One region of the Pseudoduganella sp. R-43 genome, then DNA from elsewhere that is predicted to be linked to it. Evidence: riboswitches for the same ligand, from Rfam matches in the RefSeq annotation. Region 1 holds a riboswitch; the other holds the start of a gene.
What was found. A riboswitch is a leader RNA that binds a small molecule or an ion and turns the genes downstream of it on or off. The one in region 1 is predicted to bind thiamine pyrophosphate.

Region 1 (3,338 bases):
GGATCTGCGCGCCCGGATGGCCCTTCGCCAGGTCCGCCGCGTGAGCCGCGATCTTGTAGGTGATGATGCCTTCCTTGACGTCGGCCTTGTTCGGCAGGCCAAGGTGCTCCTTCGGCGTCACGTAGCACAGCATGGCGGTGCCGTACCAGCCGATCTGCGCCGCGCCGATGCCGGAGGTGATGTGGTCGTAGCCCGGCGCGATATCGGTGGTCAACGGGCCCAGGGTGTAGAACGGCGCCTCGCTGCACTGCTCCAGTTGCAGGTCCATGTTCTCCTTGATGAGCTGCATCGGCACGTGGCCAGGGCCTTCGATCATCACCTGCACGTCGTGCTTCCAGGCGATTTGCGTCAGTTCGCCCAGGGTTTTCAGCTCGCCCAGTTGCGCCGCATCGTTGGCATCCCACACCGAGCCGGGACGCAGGCCGTCGCCCAGCGAGAAGCTCACGTCGTAGGCCTTCATGATTTCGCAGATCTCTTCGAAGTGCGTGTACAGGAAGTTTTCCTGATGGTGCGCCAGGCACCACTTGGCCATGATCGAACCGCCGCGCGACACGATGCCGGTCATGCGGTTGGCCGTCAGCGGCACGTAGCGCAGCAGCACGCCGGCGTGGATGGTGAAGTAGTCGACGCCCTGCTCCGCCTGTTCGATCAGGGTGTCGCGGAAGATTTCCCAGGTCAGGTCTTCGGCCTTGCCGTTCACCTTTTCCAGCGCCTGGTAGATCGGCACGGTGCCGATCGGCACCGGCGAATTGCGCACGATCCATTCGCGCGTTTCGTGGATATGCTTGCCGGTGGACAGGTCCATCACGGTGTCGCCGCCCCAGCGGATGGCCCAGGTCATCTTCTCCACTTCCTCGCCGATGGAGGAGGTCACGGCGGAGTTGCCGATATTGGCGTTGATCTTGACCAGGAAATTGCGGCCGATGATCATCGGCTCCAGTTCCGGGTGGTTGATGTTGGCCGGGATGATGGCGCGGCCGCGGGCAACTTCCTGGCGCACGAATTCCGGCGTGATCTCCTCAGGGATGGCGGCGCCGAACGATTCGCCACGGTGCTGGCGGCCCAGCAGGTCGGCCATGCGCTGGCCCTTCTCGCCCTGGGCACGCAGGCCGGCCAGGTATTCCTTGCGGCGCAGGTTTTCGCGGATCGCCACGTATTCCATTTCCGGCGTGACGATGCCCTGGCGCGCGTAGTGCATCTGCGTTACGTTGCGGCCGGCCTGGGCGCGGCGCGGCTGGCGGTGCAGCTCGAAGCGCAGCGCGTCGAGCTTTTCGTCGGCCAGGCGCAGGCGGCCGTAATCGGAAGTCGGGCCGGCCAGCAATTCGGTGTCGTCGCGCTCGGCGATCCAGGCGGCGCGCGGCGTGCCCAAACCCTTGCGAATGTCGATGGCGGCGTCCGGATCGCTGTACGGGCCGGAGCAATCGTACACGGTGACCGGTGCGTTGTCGCCGGACAGGCTGATTTCGCGCATCGGCACGCGCAGGTCCGGGCGGCTACCGGTAACATAGATCTTGCGGGAATTCGGCAGCGGGGTAACGGCTGCGGAGTCGACCTCGGCCTGGGCGGCGAGGAAGGTTGGATTGGCGTTCATTTTGGCTCCTTTGTTGGCGCAGGAGCCAGCAAAGGAGGTTAGGTTGCGCTTGCGGTTGCGCCGTGTAGGCGCAACCGCTGCGTATCCTGAAGCTTCCCTTCGCTGGCATTATCCAGATCAGGTTCGGAGGGTATTTCTCACCCGCGCACCCGGTATCGAACCGCGCGCACAGGACCCCTAGCGTGTGCCACCTTTCGGCAGCGAGCGGATTATATCTATAATCGGTGCGCATTAAAAGGAGACCGGATGCGATATGTAGTATTCCTGGCAGCGATGGCTGCGCAGGCCGCCATGGCGGCGCCAGGCGCCGATGCGCGCGCCCCAACGCTGGCCGAGCAGCGCTCGTTCGAACAGTTCATGCAGCGCACCGCGCCGGGCGCGCCCGTTCCGCCGCTGCGCATTGAGCGCGGACACGATGGAAGAAAATGGATTGCCAGCGCTAGCAGCGACGCGCCGCCGGTGCGCCTGGTGCTGCCGCTGTGCCGCGTCACGCGCACCCGCTACGCACAGCAGGCCGACGACAGCTGGAGCGCCGACAGCAGCCAGCATGTCTGGATTCACCACACCACCAGCTGCGGCACGCCGCCGGCCACGATGGTCGAACTGCGCGCGCCGCTGGCCGAGATCGACATGCTGCGCCTGATCCAGGCCCAGGGCGAACTGCTGCAGCGCGCTCGCCTGCTCATGGCCGGCAACACCAGTTGCGCACCAACGCGCTCGCGCAATTTCCAGTTGCGCGCACTGGGCCGCAGTCCCGATGGCATGTTCCTGCTTGCTTACGAAAGCGATATCGGCAGCAAGGTAGACGTGACGGTGCGGCCGTCGCGCGCGGAGCTCACCGCGTGGAATGTCAACTGCCCATAGGAGTGCGGGATGGCTGTGTTGCCATGCGCCAACACAAGGCGGAACCGCTCAGTTACTTGCCATCTGCAAGTGTAACAATTCGTTACTATGTGCGTAATCGCACATAGCGTTTTTCCTCTCGGTTCCGATAATGGAAGAGCACCAATAACTACTTCGAGAGGCAACACCATGAACTCCAAAGTCTCCCTGCTTCCACTCGCACTGACATCCCTCTTGCTCGCGGCCTGCGGCGGCGGTGGCGGCGGCGACGCCCCGCCGGTCCAGACCATGGGCACCCTGGGCGTGTCGATTACCGACGCACCGGCCTGCGGCTTCGATGCCGTCAACGTGACGGTCAACAAAGTTCGCGTCAACACAAGCGCGACCGCCAGCGACACCGACAGCGGCTGGACCGACATCACCCTGTCGCCCGGCAAGAAAATCAATCTGCTGAACCTGACCAACGGCACCCTGGATGCACTGGGCCAGACCTCGCTGGCAGCAGGCCGCTACAACCAGGTGCGCCTGGTACTGGACCCGAACACCGGCAACGCGACTGCCAACTCCGTGGTCCTGAGCGGCACCACCACCGAGATCTCGCTCGACACCCCGAGCGCGGTCCAGTCCGGCATCAAGATGAATGCCGACTTCACCGTGGAAGCGGGCCAGCGTTACGACCTGGTGATGGACTTTGACGCCTGCAAATCCATCGTCACCAAGGGCAATGGCAAGTACGCGCTGAAACCGGTGGTTAAAGTGATCCCGACTGCCCTGAACGGCATCAGCGGCTTCGTTGCCACGTCGACGCTGTCCGACGGCGTCACCGTCAGCGCCCAGCAAAACGGCGCCGTGGTGGCGGCGACGGTGCCAAGCGCCACCGGTGAATTCGTGCTGCCACGCCTGC
Region 2 (3,338 bases), 3.4 Mb from region 1:
TGGCGGTCGGGCTGAATACCAGCGACACATTCGGCAGCCAGAAATTCTCGCGAACCGGGACCACGTCAACCTCATTGCGGCGCAGGGAAGCGTAACGCACGCCGGCATGCAGCGCCAGCTGATCGGTCAGGCCGATGACATCCTGCACAAAGGCGGAACGCTCATGATCATTGCGGCGCTCGGAAACCGGGCCAACCTGCTTGTCGGTCATTGGCACTGCAACTGGGTGATAGATATTGCTGACGCCTGCTTTCTCGTATACGTAATCGCCCCAGCTCTCGTGGTTGCTGAAGAAGGACAGGCCGGCAGTCAGTTCATGGCGAATCGAACCGGTCGCGGAGCGGCCATTCAACAGCGCCTTGGCAGACAGCGGCTTCTTCTTTTCACCAAGGCTGCGGTAATCGTAAACATCGTAGTCGCCATTGGTGCAATAGCCTGGCCACAACAACTCGTTCTCACAGCCGTATGGGAAGGCCGTGTAGTCGTCGCGCTTGAAGCGGTGCTGGTTGGCGCTCAGGGTGGCTTTCCACTCAGGCGACAGCTGGTACTGGAAGTTGACGCCGATATTGCTGGATTCAGTCTCCACCGGCTTGGCCCAAGCCTGGTCATTCAGGAACGTGTCAGCATCGACCACCGGCAGATTGGTACCGCCGATCAGTTGGAAGCCTGGCGCCGACTTCTGCGACTTCTTCTGGTAATCGGCATCGATTTGCAGCAACGCCTGAGGGCTGATGCGGAAATCGAAAGCGCCGGATACGAAGCTGCGATGGCCGTCCGCGCCCTTGATGATGGAGCGCATGCGTTCACCCGCAGCATTGAAACGGTAGCCGAAGCGGCTATCTTCGAACCGGCCGCCCAGGTCCACCGTGCCCAGCACGGAGCCACGCTCGCTCACTTTGAACTGCACGGAACGCAGGTTGTTCTCGGTTGGACGCTTGGTCACGTAGTTCACTACGCCGCCTGGCGCCGCGACGCCTTGCTGAAGGCCGGCCAGCCCGCGCAGCACTTCGATGCTTTCCTTGTTCTCCAGCGGGATCTGGGTATCGCCGGAAATCGGATGGCCATCCTTGCGGTAGGAGTTGGCGTTATTCAGCTTGAAGCCGCGAATCGAGAACTGCTCGGCATAGCCAACGGCGTTGTACGCGTCACCGATGCTCGCGTCGTACTTGACGGCGTCAGTGGTAGTGCCGATGTTCAGGTCTTGAATCTGTTCGCGAGTCAGTACGGTGACGGAAGCAGGCGTCTGCAGCAAGGGCTGGTCGCTGAAGCCGGCCACGGACGCGCGCTCGGCGGCCACGCGGTTGGCGGTGATGACCACTTCAGTCATTTTCTGGTCCTGCGCATGGGCGGCAGGTGCGAAGGCGGAAGCGATGGCCAGTGCGGCCAGGCTGATTTTGCTATTGATGCGGGTGCTGTTCATGATGTGCTCTTGCTGTATGTTATGCGCCAGCAGGAGAGCACGAGGGGTGAGAGCAGGGTCCGAGACTGCGGGCCTTCAACCGTCTACGCTTTCCTTCGCTGGCATTATCCAGATCAGGTTCGGAGGGTATTTCTCACCCCGCGCACATGCGCGAGGACCCCTAGCGAGGCGGTATTGTACTACAGGCTCAGTTGCAGCGCCTTGCGCACGTCGGCAGGCGTGATATCGCGGCGTTCGCCCAGGCCCGTCAGGCCGGCAGCTTCCATGGCAGCGACGGTGGCGTCGATCGCTTCCGCGCCCAGGCCGTAGCCGGACAATCGGGTCGGCACGCCCATCTGCTCGAAGAAGGCGCGCGTGTTGCCGATGGCCGCGTCGATGCGCTCATCGTCGGTGCCCTTGCCGGCATGCAGGCCCCAGACACGTTCGGCATACTGCAGCAGCTTGCCGCGCTTGGCTTCGCGGCGAATCTGCAGGATGCCCGGCAGGACAATCGCCAGCGTCTGCGCATGGTCCAGTCCAAACAGCGCGGTCAGTTCGTGGCCGATGCCGTGGGTTGCCCAGTCCTGCGGCACGCCGACGCCGATCAGGCCATTCAGCGCCATGGTGGCGGTCCACATGATGTTGGCGCGCACTTCCACGTCGTCCGGGCGCGCCAGCACTTGCGGGCCCAGTTCCAGCAGCGTTTGCAGCAAGCCTTCGGCAAAGCGGTCCTGTACCGGCGCATTGGCCGGATAGGTCAGGTATTGTTCGGTGGTGTGGACGAAAGCATCGACCACGCCGTTGCCGACCTGGCGCAGCGGCAGGGTCAGCGTCTTGGCCGGGTCCAGCACCGAGAAGCGCGGATAAACATGCGGGCTCATGAAAGCGCGCTTTTCCTGCGTTTCGGCGCGGCTGATGACGCTGGCGCTGTTCATTTCCGAACCGGTGGCCGGCAGCGTCAGCACGGCGCCAAAGGGCAGGGCGGCCTTGATGACCTTGCCGCCGATCTTCAGGATGTCCCACGCGTCGCCGTCGTACATCGCCGCTGCGGCAACAAATTTTGTACCGTCGACAACAGATCCTCCGCCCACTGCCAGCAGGAAATCGATGTTTTCGCGGTGGATCAGCTCGACCGCCTCCATCAGCGTTTCGTAGCGTGGATTCGGCTCAATGCCTGCGAATTCGAGCACGGTATGCTCGCTCAGCGCAGCCCGCACTTCGTCGTACGTGCCGTTGGACTTGATGCTGCCGCCACCGTAGAGCATCAGCACGCGTGCATTGGCGGGAATATGTTTTGCCAAGGAGGCAATTTGGCCCACGCCGAAGATCACGCGGGTTGGATTGTGGAATTCGAAGTTTTGCATAGTGCCCGGCATTATCGCGCAAATCTCGCCCATCCGTGCGACACCCCGCCAAGCGCCTTGCTACACTTGAGAAATCCGCGCCGCAGGCTGACAATGCGTGTACCCGCATGCCTAAGGAGAGTGAGATGACACAGGAACACGTGGTCGAGCCGCGCGACTATTTGAATGCCCAGGTGCTGGACATGCACCGGGCGCTAACGTCGTTGAGCGAGAAGATCGAGATGCTGGACTTGCAAAACCAGCGCATCGAAACGTGCACCGACCCCGAGCTGAAGCTGGTCATGGCCAGCCACCGCGATTCCACGCGCAAGCAGATCGCCATGCTGCTGGAATGGGTGCGCCGGCGCGACCCGAAAATGGACAAGGAAATGAAGGAAGCGCTGTTCAAGGCGGGACCGATCGCCGCGCAGTACCACTATGGTGATTAAAGTCGGGGTCAGGTCTGGCAATCGGACACGGGCTCGACCGTAGGCGACGCCTACGGTCGAGCCCGTGTCCGATTGCCAGACCTGACCCCGACTTCGAGAAAGGAAGTCGATGAAGTTGCAGCCGTACCGGGAGGGCAGCTGGTTTGC

Region 2: linked by a shared signal. The riboswitch ahead of ACN9M3_RS22000 (TonB-dependent siderophore receptor) and the one ahead of thiC (phosphomethylpyrimidine synthase ThiC) in region 1 are both predicted to bind thiamine pyrophosphate.

Annotation. Positions count from the first base shown of each region.
Region 1 is NZ_CP183988.1:1,454,646-1,457,983, reverse strand. It holds gene thiC (phosphomethylpyrimidine synthase ThiC) at 1-1,591, opposite strand, end outside; TPP riboswitch at 1,669-1,780, opposite strand; gene ACN9M3_RS06810 (hypothetical protein) at 1,838-2,455, shown strand; gene ACN9M3_RS06805 (DUF4382 domain-containing protein) at 2,624-3,338, shown strand, end outside.
Region 2 is NZ_CP183988.1:4,860,033-4,863,370, reverse strand. It holds gene ACN9M3_RS22000 (TonB-dependent siderophore receptor) at 1-1,420, opposite strand, end outside; TPP riboswitch at 1,494-1,592, opposite strand; gene ACN9M3_RS21995 (iron-containing alcohol dehydrogenase) at 1,600-2,763, opposite strand; gene ACN9M3_RS21990 (ferritin) at 2,889-3,191, shown strand; gene ACN9M3_RS21985 (immunity 26/phosphotriesterase HocA family protein) at 3,301-3,338, shown strand, end outside.